One region of the Dactylosporangium sp. NPDC048998 genome, then DNA from elsewhere that is predicted to be linked to it. Evidence: riboswitches for the same ligand, from Rfam matches in the RefSeq annotation. Region 1 holds a riboswitch; each other region holds the start of a gene.
What was found. Region 1 has a riboswitch for cyclic di-AMP ahead of ACGFI8_RS22855 (hypothetical protein). Riboswitches for the same ligand answer to the same signal wherever they lie in the genome.

Region 2: it holds a riboswitch for cyclic di-AMP, as region 1 does, so the genes downstream of both, ACGFI8_RS12250 (NlpC/P60 family protein) here and ACGFI8_RS22855 (hypothetical protein) in region 1, are expected to answer to the same signal.
Region 3: it holds a riboswitch for cyclic di-AMP, as region 1 does, so the genes downstream of both, ACGFI8_RS00070 (NlpC/P60 family protein) here and ACGFI8_RS22855 (hypothetical protein) in region 1, are expected to answer to the same signal.
Region 4: it holds a riboswitch for cyclic di-AMP, as region 1 does, so the genes downstream of both, ACGFI8_RS32510 (C39 family peptidase) here and ACGFI8_RS22855 (hypothetical protein) in region 1, are expected to answer to the same signal.

The regions. Positions count from the first base shown of each region.
Region 1 is NZ_JBICTV010000009.1:234,493-239,712, reverse strand. It holds gene ACGFI8_RS22860 (polyprenyl synthetase family protein) at 1-749, shown strand, start outside; gene ACGFI8_RS22855 (hypothetical protein) at 787-1,569, opposite strand; cyclic di-AMP (ydaO/yuaA leader) riboswitch at 1,943-2,095, opposite strand; gene ACGFI8_RS22850 (diguanylate cyclase domain-containing protein) at 2,155-3,717, opposite strand; gene ACGFI8_RS22845 (FAD-dependent monooxygenase) at 3,795-4,970, opposite strand; gene ACGFI8_RS22840 (TetR/AcrR family transcriptional regulator C-terminal domain-containing protein) at 5,038-5,220, shown strand, end outside.
Region 2 is NZ_JBICTV010000004.1:310,206-315,425, forward strand. It holds tRNA gene ACGFI8_RS12235 (tRNA-Gly) at 281-354, opposite strand; gene ACGFI8_RS12240 (pyridoxamine 5'-phosphate oxidase) at 364-870, opposite strand; gene dcd (dCTP deaminase) at 997-1,575, shown strand; gene ACGFI8_RS12250 (NlpC/P60 family protein) at 1,631-2,626, opposite strand; cyclic di-AMP (ydaO/yuaA leader) riboswitch at 2,638-2,774, opposite strand; gene ACGFI8_RS12255 (LamG-like jellyroll fold domain-containing protein) at 2,884-3,357, opposite strand; gene ACGFI8_RS12260 (hypothetical protein) at 3,610-4,032, opposite strand; gene ACGFI8_RS12265 (alpha/beta fold hydrolase) at 4,140-4,949, shown strand; gene ACGFI8_RS12270 (DUF6541 family protein) at 4,933-5,220, opposite strand, start outside.
Region 3 is NZ_JBICTV010000001.1:13,022-18,241, forward strand. It holds gene ACGFI8_RS00050 (NAD-dependent epimerase/dehydratase family protein) at 1-637, shown strand, start outside; gene ACGFI8_RS00055 (RNA polymerase sigma factor RpoD/SigA) at 1,015-1,938, shown strand; gene ACGFI8_RS00060 (hypothetical protein) at 2,006-2,419, opposite strand; gene ACGFI8_RS00065 (methyltransferase domain-containing protein) at 2,474-3,256, opposite strand; gene ACGFI8_RS00070 (NlpC/P60 family protein) at 3,342-4,301, opposite strand; cyclic di-AMP (ydaO/yuaA leader) riboswitch at 4,340-4,503, opposite strand; gene ACGFI8_RS00075 (hypothetical protein) at 4,743-5,054, shown strand; gene ACGFI8_RS00080 (DUF5753 domain-containing protein) at 5,071-5,220, opposite strand, start outside.
Region 4 is NZ_JBICTV010000019.1:136,052-141,271, forward strand. It holds gene ACGFI8_RS32495 (cupin domain-containing protein) at 4-465, opposite strand; gene ACGFI8_RS32500 (Ig-like domain-containing protein) at 489-1,640, opposite strand; gene ACGFI8_RS32505 (hypothetical protein) at 1,746-2,834, opposite strand; cyclic di-AMP (ydaO/yuaA leader) riboswitch at 3,033-3,179, shown strand; gene ACGFI8_RS32510 (C39 family peptidase) at 3,209-4,096, shown strand; partial or broken gene ACGFI8_RS32515 (transglycosylase domain-containing protein) at 4,241-5,220, opposite strand, start outside.

The DNA of each region.
Region 1 (5,220 bases):
CGTGGAGCGTGGTCGGCACCCAGCCGGCGGCGCTGGGCGGCGAGGCGCTGCTCGCGCTCGCGTTCGACGTCGTGGCCACCGGCGACCCCACCCACATCGCGCCGGGCCGGCCCCGGCAGCGTTCCGGACAGCCCGGCCCGGACCGGGCCATGATGCGCATCCTGGGCGACACCGTGCAGGAGCTCCTGCACGGCCAGCACGCCTCGCTCGCGCTGCGCGAGACCCGCCCGGACGTCGCCGCGGAGGAGCGCACCGACCTGCTGCGCGATTGCCTCGCCATGGTGGAGCAGCGCACCGGCGCGCTGTTCGGCTGCGCCTGCGCGCTGGGCGCCGTGGCCGGCGGCGGTGGGGCGGCCCAGGTCGAGCGGCTGCGCCTGTTCGGCGTCCGGCTGGGCCTCGCCGTGCAGTTCGCCGAGGACCTGCTGGGCATCTGGGCCGACGACGGCCCGGGCCGGCCGGCGTACCCGGACCTGCGCCGCCGCCGCCGCTCGCTGCCCGTCGCCGCGGCGATCGCGGCCGGCGCCGACGAGCTGACCGGGCTGTTCGACGGCCGGGGCCGGCTCAGCGACGCCGACGCCGAGCGCGCGGCGAAGACGATCGAGCAGTCCGGCGCCCGCGACTGGTGCCGCCGCCAGGCCGAGGAGCTGCTCTCCCAGGCCCTGCTCGCCCTGGATCTGGCCTCCCCGTCACCCGCCTCGATCGCCGAGCTCGTGGCGCTGGCCCGCCGCGCGACCGCCGCGCCGCGCTGAGCGCCACGGCGGGGCGCGGGCCGGTCAGCGATGACGGTCAGGTGATGGCGGCCACGACCTTTGCGGCCCGGTCGGCGTGCTTCTGGTACGCCTCCGGGTACGCCGAGCGCTGCACCGCCTGCGCGGCAGCCGTCACGCTCATGTTCTGCCAGCCCTTGACGTGGGTCAGCGCGTTGTAGAACAGCATCGCCGAGTGGGACGGGTTCATGAGCTCGGCCACGGTGCCCCAGCCCTGGCTCGTGCGCTGCTGGAACAGCCCGACCGAGTCGTGGTCCTGGGAGACCCCTTCGTGCGGCAGCTTCAGCGAGGCCGGCACGGCGCGGCTGGCGACGTTGTAGAGGTCGCTCTCCTGCATCGCGGTGGCGACGGCGACGACGAGGGCCTTGCTGGGCAGGCCCTGGGCGCGCCCCTGCCGCACGATCGTCACGGCATTGTTCATCTGGGTCTGGTCGAGCCCGGCGACCGGGCGCGGCGGCTGTGGCGCGGCCGGCGCGACGGGCGTGGTCGGCGTTGTCGGCTTGGTCGGCATGATCGACTTGGTCGGCTTGGTCGGCTTGGTCGGCGTGGTTGTGGGCGCGGCGGGCGCCGCCTCGGCCGCCGAGACGGCGGCGGTGCCGCCGAGCAGCGGCGAGACGAACGCCGCAGCGTACGCGTAGGCGGGCGGGGCGGCCACGGCCGGCGGGTGCACGGCCGGCGGCCGGCCGGTGGAGCCCGCGGCGAACAGCGTCGCGGACAGCACGACGGCGGACGCGGCCCCGGTTCGCACGGACAGGCTGACCCGCCGGCGTCTGGACTGGAACTGGCGCGGTAATGACTTCACGTAAGCGATTCCTCATCGAAGACGGCGTGAGCTGGGCGCACGGCAGGGCGCCGCGGCGTCAGCGCACGGAACAGAACGGCGCGGGAACGGCTGCGCGAGAAATAGGCGCGAAAAAATGGGCGCGGAAAGAGCGCACGGAAATACGGCGCGAATCAGCGCACGGCGAAGCACACGCCGGAGCGGGCGTGCAAAGGACTCCGCACGGGAGAGGGCGCGCGGTATCGGCGCGGTCCCACGGCTCGGCCGGGGTCGCGCGGCGATTGGGCGTCGATCAGCGTTTGAGCGCGGCCAGGCGTTACGTCCTGGCGTTCACCCGGCCTTGAGGATGGCGGCGGGCGGCCGCTGTCGGAGCATCGAGATGCAGCACGAGCAGTTCTCCTTCCGGTGCCGCCTACCGGGTTAGCTGACGGGTTCGGACGGGAGGATTCGCCCTACCGTGACTCGGTCACGGATACACCCCAAGGGACTGCATGGGTCCCCGGCCCGCGATGCCGAAGTGCGCTGTGCGACTCGGCGGTGCAGCTCGACGGCGCCAGCCCGGCGGCACCGTGATCGGCGCACGTCGACCGAGCAGACCACCCGACCTTACTGGGCGGTTTCCGCCTCGGCCAACCGCAGCAACGGGATCCCACCCGATGCACCGGTACGCTCACCGAAGGCCGTCACCCGGCCGGTCATCTTGTCCGTCATCCGGTTATCGTGCCGATGGCCTTTCACCTGGTACATGGCCCGATCGGCGATGCGCAGGGCGGCGCCGGCGTCCGCGACCGTGTCGTCTATCACGGCGACGCCGACGCTGACGCGCACCCGCAGCACGTGACCGTCGTGCATGATCGGCGCGGACACGGCCCGTTCGACCCGCTCGGCCAGGGCGACGCGGGCCAGATCGCCGACGTTCTCGGTCAGCACCACGAACTCGTCGCCGCCGAGGCGCGCCACCGTGTCCCCCGGCCGGACGAGCCCGGCCAGCCGCTGGGCCACCGCGACGAGCACCGCGTCGCCGGCCTCGTGCCCGAGCGTGTCGTTGACCACCTTGAAATCGTCGAGGTCACAGAACAGCAGCGCGCTGCCGCCCTGCCCGGCGTGGGCGCGCCGGATCGCCGCGGCGAGCGGCGCCGCCAGGGCGTCGCGGTTGGCGAGCCCGGTCAGCGGGTCGCACAGCGCCCGGCGTACCAGATCGGCCTCGGTGGCCTTGCGGTCCGTGACGTCCTGGACCTGCAGGATCCCGAACGACGCCGGCCCGGCCACGATCGACATGGTCGCCGAGATCCAGATCATCTGCCCGTCGCCGCGCACGCAGCGCAGCTCGTAGTCGCGCACCGGCGCGCCCCTGCTCGTCAGCGCGGCGGCGAACGCGACGCGGGCGACCTCGACGTCGTCGGGGTGCAGCAGCTCGCCGAGGCGCACCGCGACCAGCTCGCGCTCGTCGCGCCCCAGCAGCTCGCACAGCGCGGGGTTGACCCGCGTCATCCGGCCGAGGTCGGCGGCTTCCAGCCCGATCATGCACATGCCGGTGCCGGCGCCGTCGAAGGCGAGCCGGAACGCCTCCTCACTGGCCGCGAGGTGCCGCCGCTCCCGCTGCAGCGCCTCGACGAGGTTGGCATTGTTGATCGCGATGCCGGCCTGTGCGGCGAGCATCTCCAGCAGTTCGCGCTGCAGCGGACCCGGCCGGCGCCCGTCCGCGGGCAGGTCGACGCCGAGGATGCCGACGAGCTCGCCGTCGGGCGCCCGCAGCGGCGCGAACAGCGCGTCGAGGGGGTGCCAGCGCTCGTCCTCGGGCACGCCGTCGTCGACGGGCACCTCGTCGGGTACCCACGACTGGATGTGGTCGCTGAACCTCGCGTGCGGCAGGAACCGCAGCTGCCCCCACCGCTCGGCGCGCTCGAGGTAGCCGTCGAGATCCTCCGCGGGGTACCGCACGCCGAGCAGCGTCTCGCGGGCCTCGTCGGAACCGGCCAGCGCCACCGCCTCGTACACGCCCTCGGGGTGCAGGTAGTTCACGACGGCGACACCGAACCCGACGCCGTCGACCACCGCGTCCACGATGAGCTGCAGCGTCTCGGCGAGGGTCACGCCGGTGTTGATCCGGCCGGTGATCCGGTACACGGAGCGGATCGCGGCCATCGCCGCGTCGCGATCAGGCTCCATGGCTCGCCCACCCAGTTCCGGCTGACCTTGCACCCCTACATCGACGCATCAAACCGGATCTGAAGTAAACCCTCGTGTCACGAAAATGCGGTGGGCGGCAGTGCGAGGGCGCCGGCCGCGCGCCGGGCCTCCCGGGTCACGGCCGCGATGAGCAGCCGGCGCCACGGCATGTACGGCAGCATCCGGATGCCGAGCGCCTGCAGCCGCACGGCACGCTCGGACTTCGGCGCGAACCCCTTCGCCGGGCCGAGCGCGGCGCGCTGGTTGCGGTCGACGAAGTCGCGCAGCTCGCGATCGTAGGCTGATAAGTCCGGACACTCCGTGATGTTTCGCGCCAGCAGGTACGCGCCGACCAGCGCCAGGCCCGTGCCCTGCCCCGTCAGCGCCGACGGGCAGTACCCGGCGTCGCCGACGAGCGCGATCCGCCCCGAGGTCCAGCGGTCCATGCGCACCTGCGCGTTGGGCGCGACGTACAGGTCCGGCGCCGCCCGCATGTGCTCGAGCAGCCGCGGCACCACCCAGCCGGCCCCGGCGAACGCCTCCTCGACGGACCGCAGCCGGGCGTCGTGGTCGCGCGGGGGCATCGGCCCGCCGTACAGCAGCGTCACCTTCACCTCGTGGGAGCCCCGGTCGGTCTTCACGCTCACCACCCGGCCGGGGGCGGAGTGGATCACCTGCCGGCGCTCGACACCCAACTCGTTCGGGGCCGTGAAGATCGCCGCGCTGCTGCCCAGGTGGTGGACGTACCGCTCGGGCGGCCCGAACGCGAGCGCCCGGATCCGCGAGGAGATCCCGTCCGCGCCCACCACGAAGTCGAACCGGCGCGCCCCGCCGCGCTCGAGCGTCACCTCCACGCCGCGCGCGTCCGCGCGCAGCGCCGCGACCGTGTCGCCGAAGATCCACTCCACCCCGTCCGGCACGGCCGCGTGCAGCATGCCGGTGAGGTCGCCCTTCATGATCTCGATGTCGGCGGGGTCGAGCACCCCGAAGCCGAGCGGCAGCGTGGCGATCCGCCGGCCGTCGCGGTCGACGAAGTCGGTGGCGAGGGTGTCGGTACCGCGCCGCCGTGCCTCGTCCGCGATGCCCATCCGCGCGGCCACCTCCAGCGCGACCCCGCGGATGTCGATCGCGTACCCGCCCTCGCGCAGGGCCGGCGCGCGCTCCACCACCGTCACCTCGCAGCCGGCGCGGCGCAGCCAGTACGCCAGGGCGTTGCCGGCGATGCTCGCACCGCAGATCAGAACCCGAGTCATGCGTACACCGTACGAACACTCGCGCGCGGCGCTCTACGGCGCGCGTGAACGGCTAGGGTGTGCACTAGTGCACGCCATCGAGCCTCCGTACCTGCGGATCGTCGCGCGGATCCGCGCCGGGATCGCCGCCGGCGAGCTGCGCCCGGGCGACCGCGTGCCGTCGACACGCGAGCTGATGCGCTCGTACGGCGTGGCGATGGCGACCGCCACGAAGGCGCTGACCGCCCTGCGCCGGGAGGGCCTGGTCGAG
Region 2 (5,220 bases), on a different contig from region 1:
GTGGGTCAGGCGGAGTGTCCAGTCGATTGTCATGACCTTTACGACGCCGGGACAGTCGGTCGCCGGTTACGGGCAACGCGAAAAATGATGACGTCGTGGATCACGGTCGACAGTCACGGCCGTCAGGCGCCGGTCGCCACGACGAAGCCGCGCCGACGCGCTCAGCGGGCAGATCACCCGACAGCGCGATCGGGCACGTAACGGGCACGCCGGGAAACGACAGCGACCGGCATAAACGAAAGCCCAGGTCGGGCATGCCGCCTGGCCTGGGCTTTTCCGGTGGAGCGGGTGAAGGGAATCGAACCCTCACTGTCAGCTTGGGAAGCTGATGTTCTGCCATTGAACTACACCCGCAAGTGACGCCTACTGTACCGAATCCACGGCCTCCGTGCACGGATCATTCTGTCTTGCTTTTGGGACGTGGCTGGGGCGGTCCTTCCAGACGGTGCGGGTCGAGGTCGTCGGGGTCTCGTGGCGGACGACCATCGCGACGTCCACGGTCAGCTCGTACAGGCGCCAGTCGACTGTTGGGGCGGCGCGCATCGTCGTGGCCAGGCGGGCCGTCAGGGGCTCGTCGGTGACCGGGGTGGCGTGGCCCGACAGGTAGGCCTCGTCGTCGGAGTCCGTGGACGGGAAGCTGTGCAGCGAATAGCGGCCGTCGCGGTCCAGGTCGTGGCGCTTCGGGGAGGCCAGGACGAAGCAGTAGAGGCCCTCGTCCGTGATGACCGGGGAGACGGGGTGGATGCGCGGGCCGCCGTCGGGGCGGACGGTGGCCAGGTAGCCGAGGCCTGGGCCGTATTGGCAGACCAGGGTGCGGATGGCCGTCGCCAGCTCGGGCTCGGCCGCGGCGAAATCAGCCCACGATGCCATGCATCAAATCTACTCGTACATCTGTTCTATCGTGGCCAAGTTGCCCGAACGAGGCAAACCGAGGCCGTGACGGCAGCCGGCAAGCTCGCGCGGCGGCGGATGAAGCCGACACCGTAACCTCAGAGGGTGCTGCTATCCGACCGTGACCTGTACAAGGAGCTCGAGGGCGGCCAGCTGCGCCTCGATCCGTTCGATCCAGCGCTGGTGCAGCCGTCCAGCATCGACGTACGGCTCGACCGGTGGTTCCGGGTGTTCAACAACCACCTGTACACGCACATCGACCCCGCGATCCAGCAGGACGAGCTCACGTCCATGGTCGAGGTCGACGACGGGGAGCCGTTCGTGCTGCACCCCGGCGAGTTCGTGCTGGCCTCCACGCTCGAGGTGATCACGCTCGGGGATCAGCTCGCCGGGCGCCTGGAGGGCAAGTCCAGCCTCGGGCGGCTCGGGCTGCTCACGCACTCGACGGCGGGCTTCATCGACCCCGGCTTCTCCGGCCACGTGACGCTGGAGCTGTCCAACGTGGCCAACCTGCCGATTCGGCTCTGGCCGGGGATGAAGATCGGTCAGCTGTGCATCTTCCGGCTCTCGTCGCCGTCCGAGCACCCGTACGGCTCAGCGGTCTACGGCTCGCGGTACCAGGGCCAGCGCGGCCCTACCCCGAGCCGCTCGTGGCAGAACTGGCGGACTTGGCCGACTAAGTGAAGCCGACCAAGTGAAGCCCACCAAGTGAAAGGGCGGGCCCGCGGGCCCGCCCTGCTCATGCCACCCGGCCGTAGCCGGATATCGGTTCAGCGTCGATCTTTTTCATCTGCACCGGTGCGCTCGGGTTCGGTGCGTGGACCATCCAGCCGCCGCCGACGTACAGGCCGACGTGATGCAGGTCGCTGTAGAAGAAGACCAGGTCGCCGGCCTTCAGGTCGCTCCGCGACACGCGCTTGGTGTCCTGGTACTGCCACTTGGTGTAGTGCCGCAGGGTGTAGCCGGCCTGCTTCCAGGCGTACAGCGTCAGGCCGGAGCAGTCGAACGTGTTCGGCCCCTCGGTCGCCCACACGTACTTCTTGCCGATCTGCGCGCACGCCACCTGGGCCGCCTTCGCGCCCGGGCCGCCGGTGTACTCGAACGGGCATGCCACCGGCCGCAGGTTCCCGGTCCCGCCGCTCGACCCGTACGCCTTCATGCGCATGTCGTTGAGGGTCTTGATGTCGGCGTTGATCTTCTGCTCCTGCTGCGCCAGCGCGGCCTCCTGCTCGGCCTGCTTGGCGACCAGCTCGTCGATCGGCGCCTTTTGGGAGTCGTACTCCTCCTTGGCCGTGATCACGTCCTGGATCCGCGCCTGCTCGTCCTTGGCCAGCATGTTGAGCATCGTCATCTGGTTGATGAACGTGTCGGGCGAGCCGGTCGTGAGCATCGCGTCGAGCTTGGAGATGCGCCCGGTCTTGTACTGCATCACGGCGAACGCGCTCACCTTGTCGAAGGCGGCGTCGACCTGCTCGCGCAGCGGCGCGATCTGGGCCTCGAGCTTATTCTGCTTGGTCTTGTTGGCGGCGAGCTCGATCTTGAGCTGGTTGTGCTGCTCGATGATCGGCTCGATCTGGTTCCACTTGTCGTCGATCTGCTTCTCGATCTCGCCCGGGGTCGGGTCCGCATGCGCGAGCCCGGTGATACCGACGGCGAGCGACAGACCGCCGAGGATGGCAACGAGGAGCCGTACCAGACGGTGGGGCCGCCTCGTCCACCTCAGATGGGTCTCCACTGAGGAGTTACTCCTTCTTCCATGGCCGCCTACCGGGTTAGCTGACGGGTTCGGGCGGGAAGGTCGCCCTACCGCGCACAAGTTCGCGGATTCACCCCGGTTGAGCGCGTGGGTCCCCGGCTCGGATTCGACTCGGCGGTGCCGCCTGGCGCACCCGTGGTGGGCGCGGACATCCAGCCGACGGGAATTCACGTTAAGGGGGACCGGTTCCCAGGTTCAAGTCAACGATCGATTGTTGTCCGTTTTGTTCCGAAAGGTCACGCGATTCGAGTGACGTACACGTCGTCGATTACACCCACGAACTGATCGTTGTTCGCGCTGGTTCCCTTGCCGCCAATAGACAGCGGATCGTCGTTCACTATGGACAGTGACGAAGGAATTGCGGTCCGTCCCACCTCGGCCCCGTCCACGGCCACCGTGAGCAGCGCGTTACCGCGTGAACACGCAATCCGGTGCCACCTCCCGTCAGCGACGGACCGCGATGCCAGCGCTACAAAAATGGTAGGCGACCCAGTGCCGACAATCACACAACTCGGCCGACCGGCCACGCCGTCGACCTGTAGCTTGAACTGACTGTCACCGATCGAGAACCCTTTTTGCATGACATTGGCGCCCTTGGAAGTCTCATCGGACCGGATCAGAACACTCGCGCCGTAGCCGAACTCCGCGCGCCCCGGATTGAGAAACCCTGCGGGCCCGCGCGGCAATGACGAGGGCGGCAAGCCCGGCATACAGCAACAACCGTCGTTGTCGGCGCATAACCGGACATGATTCCCCGAACCGCGCGGCCGCCGCGGTGGTTCCGGCCCGCGGTCGCCCTTCCGCATGACACGGCAGAGTCATATGACTCCGGTCCGTGCAACGCACGACCGTTCCTCCCGTGAGACACCGGTCGACGCTGGCGCGTCTCCCTGCCGGATCCGCGGTGCCAAAAGCAAAGAGCCGGCCACCCCGAACGGGGTGACCGGCTGATCGCAAGACGCTTAGTTGGAGGCCATGCCGAGCTCGCCGGCGCCGCCGTGGAACTGGGTGCCCTCGGCGAAGGCGGCGTCGAAGCGGTGCTGCAGGGCGTCGAGCTGGGAGAAGTCGGCCTGGTGGGCGTGCTCGCTGCCCTCGGCGGCGAAGACGTGGTCGTCGACCTCGGCGTTGTGGCTGTAGTTGGTGTAGTCGTCCGACTCGAAGTGCACCGCACCCGGCTGGTCGTACTCGACGTGGTGGCCCTGCGAGAAGTCCGTGGACTCCGCCGCGTGGTGGTCCTGCTCGTACTGACCGAACTGGCTGTTGTAGTCGGCCTCCGAGCCGTGGGCCTGGTGCAGCTGGTTCAGAGCGTCGTGCTCCTGACCCGCCTCGTAGTGACCGTAGTCCACGTCGTGCCCGCCGTCGTAGCCGGTGTCGATGTCGCTCATCTGTATCCCCTTGAAGTCTGAAGTCTTCGTTGTCGCCGTTGAGAAGAACAGTAGGGGCGCGCAGATCACGACGAATCCCGGAAACGTGCCAGTGGTTTCATGGAGCCGTGATCACGCGGTTCGTCAATGGCGGGCTGGTCTTCGACGTCGACGATCTCGGCGACCCCGGCGCGCCGGGCGTCGTGCTGCTGCACGGGTTTCCGCAGGACCGCACCGCGTGGGCCGGCGTGGCGCCGGTGCTCGTCGCCGAGGGCCTGCGGGTGCTGGCGCCGGACCTGCGCGGCTACTCGCCCGGCGCCAGCCCGCGGGACCGCCGGCAGTACACCCTGGATCTCCTCGCCACCGACGTGCTGGCGCTGGCCGACCAGGCCGGGCTGGCGCGGTTCGACCTCGTCGGGCACGACTGGGGCGCGGCGCTCGCGTTCCACGTTGCCGGTTCCTTCCCCGACCGGGTGCGCACGCTGACCGCGCTGTCCGTGCCGCACCGCGGGGCCTGGGCCCAGGCGGCGCTGCGCAGCACGCAGCTGTGGCACTCGGCGTACATCGGCTTCTTCCAGCTCCCCGCGCTGCCCGAGCGCGCGCTGGCCCGGGGCATCGCGGGCCGGCTGCGTCGTAGCGGGCTCGACGAGGAGCACGCCCGCCGCTACGCCGAACGCGGGGCGCGCGGCGGGCTGGACGCGGCGCTCAACTGGTATCGCGCGATGACCCTGCCGGGGAAGCGGTTCCCCAGGGTCACCGTGCCGACCCTGTACGCCTGGGGCGACCGGGACGAGTTCGTGACCGAGCGGCTGGCGCGCCGCTGCGGCGGATGGGTCGACGGGGAGTACACCTTCGAGATCCTGCGCGGCGTGAACCACTGGATCCCGGAGCTGCACCCCCGCCGGGCCGCCGAGCTGGTGCTCAGCCGGCGCCGCTGATCGCACGCACGTCCCACACCCAGACGCCGTCGACGGCGCGGCCGGGGGCCACCTCAGGAGCGACGAGCTTGTCGATCGTCTCGCGGATAACGTTCTCGTTGGGGTAGCCGACGACCATCACGATGTTGGTCGCCTTCCAGAACTGCAGGTCGGCACGCATGTCGGCACGCGCCTGCGTGGTGACGTCGGGCGAGGTCAGCTGGCCCTTGACCTGGGTGAGGTACGCGACGGTCTTGCGCTCGCCCGGCCCGAAGTGCGCGAACTTGTCGTC
Region 3 (5,220 bases), on a different contig from region 1:
CGCCGACCCGCGCGCCGACGCCGAGTCGTACGGGCGGTGCAAGGTCGCCTGTGAGCGGCTCGCCGTCGGCGGCTTCGGCGCCGGCCGGACGTTCGTCCTGCGCGCCGGGATGATCGTCGGGCCGGAGGACCCGACCGGCCGGTTCGAGTACTGGGTGCGCCGGGCGGCCCGGGGCGGCGAGGTGCTCGCGCCGGGCGAGCCGGGCGAGGCGGTCCAGCTCGTCGACGTGCGCGACCTCGCCGACTGGATCCTGGCCGCCGCCGGCGCCGGGCTGGCCGGCGCGTTCGACGGCATCGGCGCGCCCATGACCAGGCGGGAGTTCCACCAGGGGCTCGCCGAGGGCGCCGGGGTCCCGCAGACGCTCACCTGGGTCACCCAGGAGTTCCTGCTCGAGCGCGGGGTGGCGCCGTGGAGCGGCCCGCGGTCGCTGCCCTTCTGGCTGCCCCTTCCGCAGTACGCCGGGTTCATGGACCGCGACGTGACCCCCTCGATCGCCGCCGGCCTGCGCACCCGGCCCCTGGCGGAGACCGTCCGGGACACCCTCGCCGCAATTCGTGACGGATCACACATCGACGGGGACAACGGGCTGGGTATCGACGAAGAGGCCGAGTTGTTGCAGGAATGGCTCGCCGGGTAGTGGGTGGTAGTGCGCTTGCCACAAAAGGCTGTCGTACCGCCGACAGCTGCCGATGAGGAGCCGTGCCCGAGCTGCGTCGGTTGCCCTCCGCACCGGCGTTCCCAGGGAACTCACAGCGAATTCAGGCGTCTGACGGGCAGGAACACCACGTATCACTTGTTGCAACCGAAGCGAACCGGAGCAGCCTCCCGGGCGTCTAGGTAAGTGGTGCAACTCTCAGGGGTCGTCACCGAATCGCCCCTGGGGGCGGAATTCGGAAGGCGCTTTGACTGTTGTGTAGGGGGCATACCCGGGGGGCACCCGTTTTAGCAGGGTGAAACGGGGAAGGCGAAGGATGGAGCGGGGAGGGGCCCGAAGTGGAGAACGTGAAAGTGGAGATGCGAGCCGACTCAGGTGCCGAGGAGCGCGACCTGGTTGGCGTGTACCTGCATGAGATCTCCCGCACGCCGCTGCTCGACGCCGCTTCTGAGGTCGAGCTGTCCAAGGCGGTCGAGGCTGGGCTCTACGCGGAGCACCTGCTGGACACCGACGAGATCCCCGACGGCGTGACCGCCGCGGAGCTGCACCGCCTGGTGGCCGAGGGCGAGCGGGCGAAGGACCGGTTCATCCGGGCCAACCTGCGGCTGGTGGTGTCGATCGCCCGCCGCTACGTGCGGTCCGGCATGCCGATGCTCGACCTGATCCAGGAGGGCAACACCGGCCTGGTGCGGGCCGTGGAGAAGTTCGACTACGTCCGCGGCTACAAGTTCTCGACGTATGCGACGTGGTGGATCCGCCAGGCGATCAGCCGGGCGATCGCGCAGCAGGAGCGCACGGTCCGGCTCCCGGTGCACCTTGTCGAGGACGTCAACCGGATGCGCAACGTCGCGCGTCAGCTCACCCGCGAGCTGGGCAACGAGCCGGAGCCGGAGCAGCTGGCCACCGCGCTCGGGGTGCCCGTCGAGCGGGTGCACGAGCTCATGCGCTGGTCGCAGGACACCGTCTCGCTCGACACTCCCGTGGGCGACGACGGCGACACCAACCTGGGCGACCTCGTCGCCGACTCCGACGCCCCGTCGCCGGAGGACGTGGTGCTGGCCGCCCTCGAGCGGCAGCGGATCGAGGGTCTGCTCAACCACCTCGACGACCGTTCGGCCGGCATCATGCGGGCCCGCTACGGCCTCGAGGACGGGCGGGAGCATTCACTGACCGAGGTCGCGACGCGGTTCTCGCTCTCCCGCGAGCGGATCCGCCAGCTGGAGATCCAGGCGCTCGGCCGGCTGCGCGAGCTGGCCCGCGCCGAGGGCCTGCAGGCGGCGTAACCCCTGAACGGCAGAAAGCCCCGGGTCGCAGCGACCCGGGGCTTTTCGTTGTGCCGGTGTGGCGCCGTCAGTACGGATCGCCACATACCTTCCAGGCGCCGTTCTCCTTGCGCATCGCGAACGTGTGGTCGCCCTTGCTGCCGCTCTTGTACGTGATGGTCGCCGTGATCGAGGCGGTCTCGACGCCGAGGTCGTTGCTGTACGAGCCGCCCCAGCTGAGGTCGTGCGAGGCGGGCGCGTTCTGCTTGACGATCGAGGCGAACTCCTCCGGGCCGTAGTTGGTCTGTGCGGTGCCGCACAGCAGCGCGTACGCGCCCTCGTTGTTGCCGGCTTCCAGCGCGGTCAGGAAGTCCCCGGCCGCGACCTTCGCGTCCTTGCTGGCCGAGTTGACGATGAAAAAGAGCCCGGCCGCGCCGCCGCCGCAACACACGACGAAGACGCCGATCAGGCTGAAAATGATGATCTTCGCAGTTTTACTCACGCGCGCCAGCGTAGGGGCGCCGGTCGCCGCGTGATGTAAGCCAGCCGACGCTGGTCAGGCCCGATGTCCGACGACGAACAGCCGCGGGAAGGGCAGGATCGTGCCGAACGGCTCCCGGGGGTACCGAATCCGCAGCTCCTCCCGGACCTCTGCGGCGAACGCCTCGGCGTCGTCCGGTGACAGCGCGTCGAGGTACGGCCGCAGGCCGGTGCCCTTGAACCACTCGAACACCGGATCGTCGCCCGGTAGCACGTGGTAGTAGGTCGTCTCCCAGGCGTCGACCGTGAGGCCGGCCGCGCCGAGCAGCCGCACGTACTCCGGGGCCTCGAGCACGGGCGTGGCCGAGCGCGGCCCGATGGCCTCCAGCGCGCCGCCGAGCAGCGGCGCCCAGCGCGGCCGGCCCGCGACCTGCCCGAACCCGGGGTCGTACGAGGCGATCGGCACCTGGAAGGCGAGCGTTCCGCCGTCGTCGAGCCCGGCGGCCCAGGCCGGCAGCAGCGTCTCATGGTCGTCGACCCACTGCAGCGAGGCGTTGGCCACGATCACGTCGACGGAGCCGCGCTGCGGGCGCCACTGCCCGGCGTCGCCGAGCTGGAAGCGCAGCTGCGGGCTTTGCAGCTCGGTGGCCGCGGCGATCATCTGCGGCGAGGAGTCGATGCCGAGGATCGCGGCGTCCGGCCAGCGCTCGGCGAGCGTGGCGGTCATCGTCCCGGGCCCGCAGCCGAGGTCCACGACCGCGACCGCGCCGGTGGTCGGGATCCGGGCGACGAGCTCCCGGAACGGCCGGGCGCGCTCCTCGGCGAAGCGGTTGTACTGCTGCGGGTCCCACGAGGCCATGCACCCATGATGAAGGGGCCGCGGATCGATGCGATCCGCGGCCCCTTCGTGGTCCTTTGCCAGTCCTTTGCCAGCCGAGGCCAGGTCAGGCCTTGACGCGACCGAACCCGTAGATGCTGTCGATGTCCACCGACGCGTACCTGACGACGTCGCCGGTGTGTGGTGCGTGGATGATCAGGTTGTTGCCGACGTAGATCCCGACGTGCCCGAGGCCGTTGTAGAACACCAGGTCGCCCGGGGCCAGCGTGGACCGCGGGATGTGCGCCACGTTGCTCCACTGGCTGGCGGCGTTGTGAGGCAGGGTCACGCCCGCGGCCTTCCAGGCTGCCATCGTCAGGCCGGAGCAGTCGTAGGTGTTCGGGCCGGCCGCGCCCCATACGTACTGCTTGCCCAGCTGGGCCTTCGCGAAGCTCACGGCGGTGCCGGCCTTGCCGGAGACCGCGGGCAGGTTGCCCGGGTCGATCTTCGGCGGGTTGACCTTGGTGCTGCCGGCGGCGGTCGCCTTCTTCTGCAGGGCCACGAGTTTCTTGACGTCGCCCTCGATCTTCTTGCGCTGGCTCTCGAGGTCGGTCTTCTGCGTGTTCTGCGCCGCGATGGTCTCGTCGAGCAGCTTCTTCTCGTCGTCGACCTTCGCCTTGGCGTTCTTGTAGTCCTCGATCTCCTTCTGCTGCTGCCGCGTGATCTGCTGCAGCATCGACAGCTGGTCCATCAGCGAGTTCGACGACTCGGCGTTGAGCATGATGGACAGGCTGCGAAGGTTGCCCGACGTCTTGAACGCGGCGATCGCCACGCCCTCGACGCTGGCGCTGGCGTCGGCCATGCTGTCTTCGAGCGGCTTGAGTTTGGTCTCAAGCTCGGTGGCCTTGGTCTGGGAATCCGCAAGATCGATATTGATCTTGTTCCACGCCTCGATGGTCGCCTCGAGGTCCTTGTTCGACTTGTCGAGCTGGGCCTCGATCTCGGCGAGCGTGGGATCGGCGTGCGCGACCGCGGCTGGTGCCAGCACGGTGAGTGAGACGAGCCCGATGAACAGGGTTCGCAGCACTGACCGCCCGGCACGGTGTCCAGTGGACAAGGAAAGACCCTTCTTCACCGACCGCCTACCGGGTTAGCTGACGGGTTTGGGCGGGAAGGACACCCTACCGCAACGTCGCGGATTCACCCCTGCGAATGTTTCTGGGTCCCCGGTTCGATGCGCGCGCTCGAGGGGATCGGGCGGCGCGCCGAGCTCGATTCGGCGGCGCTTGCCCGGCGCCGTCCGGGATGGACGGCGGACTGCCGAGCAGGCCAGGGCCTAACTTAACGTGATCATCCGCCGTGCGAAAGGCGTGCGTCCCCCTCGATATCTAATACACCTAAAAGTCCGGATTACCGCCGGTTGGTCTTCCACATCGGACAGTGACATCGATCTTCGCGCGCGCTGGGGGTGCGCTTAGCGGCGCAATATCGATCGCCTTCAGCGACGCCGCGCGGTTACCGTCGGCGCATGACGCTGAACAGGAAGGGATCGCGGCGGATCGTCGTCGACGGCGTCGAGTACCGGTGGACCGTCCGGCACCGGCCCACCTACTCCCAGGCCAACGGGTGGACGCCGCTCACGTTCGTCGTGCAGGCGGACTCCGGGCGAGGGGCCGTCCTCGTCGTGTCCTCGGCGCTGGCGCATCCTCACAATTGGCTCGGCCTGTCCGCCGGCGCGGTGCGGCCCGCGCTCGTGGCCGAGGCCGTCCGGCGGGCCGTCGCGGCCGGCTGGCGGCCCGAGCAGGCCGGCGCCGCGTTCGCGCTGCCCGGGGCCGCGTAGCAGCCGGCCGGCCGGCTCACTTCAGGTCGTGGGCGACCTGCCGCAGAAGGTCGAGCGTGGCTTCCTGCGACAGGGCGCGCTGGCCGAGCCGTTCGAGGATGCCGCGGTACGTCGTGATGAGCTCCGGCTCCTCCCAGAGCAACTGCTGACGGTAGAGCACCCCGTC
Region 4 (5,220 bases), on a different contig from region 1:
GAACTACCAGCAGGCCTCGCGGTTCGGGACGCGGTCCGTGTCCGGCAGGCGGATCGTCGCGGACTGCGGCGGGCGCAGGTACTCGGACTCGGTCACCTGCTCCGCCCACTCCGTGTCGCCGCCGTCCGGGTCGGTCTCCTGGGTCGACACCACCGCCACGAACGTGCCGGGGCCGGCGCCGTGCCAGTGCCACTCGCCGGCCGCCACGACTACGGTGTCGCCGGCCCGCACCTCGTGGACCGGGCCGCCCCGGCGCTGCACGCGCCCCACGCCGTGCAGGATGTGCAGCACCCGGCCGTACGGGCAGCGGTGCCACGCCGTGCGCGCGCCGGGGTTGAACTGGGCGTGGAACGTCGCCAGGCGCGACGGTTCCATCGCGGTGACGTCCCGCCCGATCCAGGCCACGCCGGAGTACCGCTGCTGCGGCGCCGGCCGGCTGGTGCTCGGGACGCGAATGACCTCCATCTCGATGTCCTCCTCTGGGCCCTCTAGGCCTTGGTGTAGTCCGCCCACGACATGTCCCACGCCGTCCAGCCGTCGCCCGGGTCCAGTCCCACCTCGGTGTTGCGCGTGGTCACCGGGTCGCCGACCAGCACCGACTCGTACAGCCACTCCGCGTTGGCCGTGGAGACGTTGGTGCAGCCGTGCGAGACGTTGCTCCGGCCCTGGTCGTAGACCGACCACGGCGCCGCGTGGATGTACTGCCCGCCCCAGGTCAGGCGCATGGCGTACTCGACGGTGGTGGTGTACTCCGGCGTCTTGAACAACGACGTCCGCTCCCGCGACATGATCACGGTGGTGCCGCTCGAGGTCGGCGTGGACGACTTGCCCAGGCTGACGGGCATGGTCTTCACGAGCGCGTCGTTGTGGTACACGCTCAGCTGTTTGGTGGCGTTGTCGATGTCGATCGTGAGCTTGCGGCCGATCGTGAACGTCGCGGAGGCGTCCTCGTCGGTGTGGCCGTTGCCGATCGGCACGCCGTTGAGGGCCTTGCGGGCGGTGATCTTCGTGCCCGGCTGCCAGTAGTGCTCCGGCCGGTACTCCACCTGCTTGCCGTTGAACCAGTGCCACGCCCCGGGCTGGGGCGGGTCGCTCGTCACGAACAGCCGCTGTTGCACGGCGGCCCGGTTTTCCGCCGGTACGTCGCTGCCGAACTCCACGACGACCGGCATCGCGACGCCGTAGGTCCCGCCGTTGATGACATTCAGGTCCGAGGTGACCGCCTGACCGGTCGGCTTCGCCGCCGTGGTGAAGGTCGTCTGCCTGATCACCGGCTTGCCGTCGGCGCCGACGGCGGTCACCTTCGCCGTGTACGTGGTGCCGTAGCGCAGTGCGGTGTCGGGCACCCAGGACGACCCGTCCGCCCGCGCCGCGCCGGCGATCTTCTGGCCGGTCGCGTCGACGAGGGAGACGTCGGTGACCCGCCCGTTGTTGATTTTGGTGCCGATCTCGGCGCTGATCGGCACCGCGGCGTCGCCCGCCGCCGGCGTGAGGGACAGCCCCACCGGCACCGTCGGGGGTGCGGTGGACTTGGTCGCTGTGTGTTTGCGATGCGACATGACGTCGCAGGCGGACAGCGCCGGCTGTGCCGCGACCGCGAGGATGAGCAGCGCGGTCACGGACCGGCCCGGGCGCCTCATGTTCTCTGCCGTTGTCTGCACATGGGGGCATCGTCGTGCCGACCCGGGCGAGGCCGGGCCGGCAAACGAGTGACAACGGGTGCGATACTGACCGTCACCCGGGGGCTACATGGTGGCGTCGGCGATCTGCGCCGCGAGCCCCTCCCACTTGGCGTAGGCGTCCGGGAAGGCCGAGCGCTGCACCATCTGCGCGGCGACCGTGATCGCGTAGTCGCCCCAGCCCGGGATCGACAGCAGCGCCGCGTAGAACCGGCGGGCCGACTCGTGCGGGTCCATCAGCTGCTCGACGGTGCCCCAGTTCGGCCGCTGCTGGAACAGGCCGACCGAGTCGTAGTCGTACCCGACGCCCTCGTTCGGGTGCTGCAGCGACTCCGGCAGGTTGGCGTTGGCCAGGTTGCGCAGGTGGCTCTCCTGCAGGGCGGTGGCGAGCGCCACGACGGCCGCGCGCTTCGGCAGGTTCTCCCGCTTGGCCACGTCGACGATCGCGATCGCGTTGTCCATCTCGGCCCGGCTCAGCCCGCCGACGGGTGCCGGCGTCGTCGGCGCCGGCGCGGCTGCCGGCGGCTGTGCGCCGCCTTGACCGGTGGCCTTCTTGTCGGTCGCCTTCTTGCCGGTCGCCTTCGGGTCGGCGGCCTTCGAGCGGTCCGACGAGCGCCCCGCGCGGTCGTTGCCGCGCGTCGCCTCGGCCTGGGCCGCGCCGGCCCCGTCCTGGGCGGTCAGGCTCACCGCGCCGCCCGATGCGGCGGGGGGGTCCGAGGACGTCAGCGTCGAGGACAGCCCGAACGCCGCCACGGCGACGACCGCCGCGGCCGCGGCGGTGCGGCGCGCCCCCGGCGGCATGGCCGCGCCGAGGCGCCCGGGGCCGGATGCGAGCAGGCGCGCGCGTCCGGCCGTGAACGCGCGCGCGGACCCGGATGCGAGCGTGCGGGCCGGCCCGGATTCGAGCGCGCGTGCGGACCCTTTGGCGAGCGCGCGTACCGGCCCGGAGGCGAGCACGCGTGCGGACCCTGCTGCGAGCACGCGTGCGGACCCGGACGTGAGCACGCGTACCGGCCCGGACGCGAGCAGGCGCTCGGCATCGGGCACGAGGTTGCGGAGGTGTGCGGCATGACGGCCGCGGCGAGACCGCAGATGGCGGGGGCCGCCTGCGGCCATGTCGCTGACCTGCGGATTTTCGTCGTCACCGGCTAGCATCCGGCGAGACTAGGACCGGTGTGGAAAAGGGGTGATTTTGGGCATGAGAAACGGCGCACGGGCCGTGTGCGCCCGGTCGCCTGTCATGGCGGCGCCGCGCCCGGTGGCCGAATCAGCGGGGGGTTAAACAGGCCCTGAGCGGCGTGTTTACGGTTTTCGAATCCGCTGTGGCCTCCGTTCACCCATTCGGGTGACCCCGTAGCGGATCCGCTGAATCGTGCGCGCGCACGAGCCGGGGAACCATGCACCACCAGGGGTGAATCCGCGGGGCCACACGGCCTCGGGAAGGGCGAGCTTCCCGTCCGAACCCGTCAGCTAACCCGGTAGGCGGCACCGGAAGGAGCTTGCGTGTTGCCCCACGAGCGGAGGTACCCGTGACGTACCTCTACAAACCTCGCCACTCGGGACGCATCCCCCGGGTCCGGCGCATCCACGTCGCGGCCGGCATGGCGGGCCTCGCCGTCGCGGCCGGCATCGGCGTCGCCGCCCTGCAGCAGTCCTCGACACCGGCCAGCGCCGCCGGCCCCCAGACCCTGACCGGCGCGGAGTCCAGGGTCACCGAGGGTGGCGCCCCCGCCGCCCGCGAGAAGCAGCGCGACCGGGCGGTGCCCGACGCGGCGAGCACACCCAAGGGCGGAGCGGCCAAGCCGACCGCCACCGCCCAGGCCGGCGCCGGGAGCACCTCCGGGACCACCGCCGACCCCACCACCGCGCCGCCGTCGCCATCGGCGGCCGCCTCCACGGCGCCCCCGCAGCAGAAGGACCTCCCCTACCAGTTCGCCTGGCAGGAGAACTACTACTTCTGCGGCCCGGCCGCCACGCGCATCGCCCTCACCGCGCGGGGACTCTCCCCGTCGCAGTCCCAGGTCGCGCAGAGCCTCGGCACCACCGTCAACGGCACCAACTCGGCCGACGACACCACGCGGGCGCTCAACTCGTACACCGGGACGTCCTTCTACAAGTCACACTTCATCACCGGGCAGACGGCCACCCCGGCCGAGGCCGAACAGCTCAAGGAGTCGGTGCTCAACGCGATCGGCCAGGGGTTCGCCGTGGTCGCCAACATCGCCGGGTCCACGGTGGACGACGCCGGGAACGGCCACTCCTACTCCGGCGGGCACTACCTGACGATCGTCGGGTACAGCGACGGCGGCCAGACCGTGAAGATCGCGGATCCGGCCGACGCCCAGGGTGTCGGCTCGTACACGCTGTCCACGGCCAAGATGGCCGACTGGATCGCCCAGCGCGGCTACTCGGCCTGATCGCCGCCTAGCCTGGGTCGATCAGCGCGAAGCCGCATCGAGCCAGACCAGGCCTAGCCCCCTCGATCCGGCGCGCCGTCCACTGTGGACGGCGCGCCGGTCCGGGGAGCGTCCCGGCCCCCGTCAGCCCAGGGCGCGTGCCCGGCTCGGGGCCGGGAAGCCCTGCGTCGGTTGCCCGCGCAGCGTTACCGCCATGGTCTCCGCCACGGCCTGGTCGACCGAGCTGGAGACCCCGCCGCCGACGTAGTCGTTCGGGTTGTCCACGTTCACCGCGATGCCGGCCGCCGCGACCTGCGGCGTGAACCCCACGAACGTCTCGGTCGCGTTGTTCTCCGAGCTTCCCGTCTTGCCAGCGACCGGGCGCCCGCCCAGGATGCCGGACACGGCCTCGGCCGTGCCGCCGTCGCACTTGCCGTACGCCGAGCCCTTGCCGACCGGGCACCGCGCCGCGTCGGTCGCCGCGGCCGCCACGTCGGGGTCGACCGCCTGCTTGCACTTCGGGGCGGCGCCCTCGACGGCCTTGCCGTCCGGGTCGGTGATCGACACCACCGGCAGCGGTCGGCAGTACAGCCCGCCGGCGGCGACGGCCGCGTAGGCGTTGGCGAGGTCCAGCGGCGTGGTCAAGGAGGTACCGAGGGTGAACGAGCCCCAGCCTTCCGCCTTCGCCACCAGAGACGTGTCCAGTTCGTTGCGGAACGTGATGCCGAGCCGCTGCGCCATCTCCACCGCGCGCTGTGCGCCGATCCGCTGCTCCAGCCACACGAAGTAGGTGTTGACCGAGCGGCCGAACCCGGTCCACATCGTGCGCGGGCCGTCCATCCAGCCCGGGCTGTCGTTGGCCGGGCACCAGTGCCCGCCGCAGCTGGCCGCGGCGCTGCCCGGCCAGTTGGTCACGATCCGGGCCGGCGCGTTGAACTGGGTGCTCAGCGGCAGGCCGGCCTCCAGCGCGGCGAGCATCGTGAACATCTTGAACGTCGAGCCGGCCTGGTAGCCGTCCACGCCGGAGCCGCCCGAGACGAGCTGGTTGACGGTGTTGGGGTACTGCGGGTGCTCCGGCGGGTTGGCCTCGAGGCTGAAGTGGCGGTTGACGGCCATCGCGAGCACATGGCCGGTGCCGGGCTGGA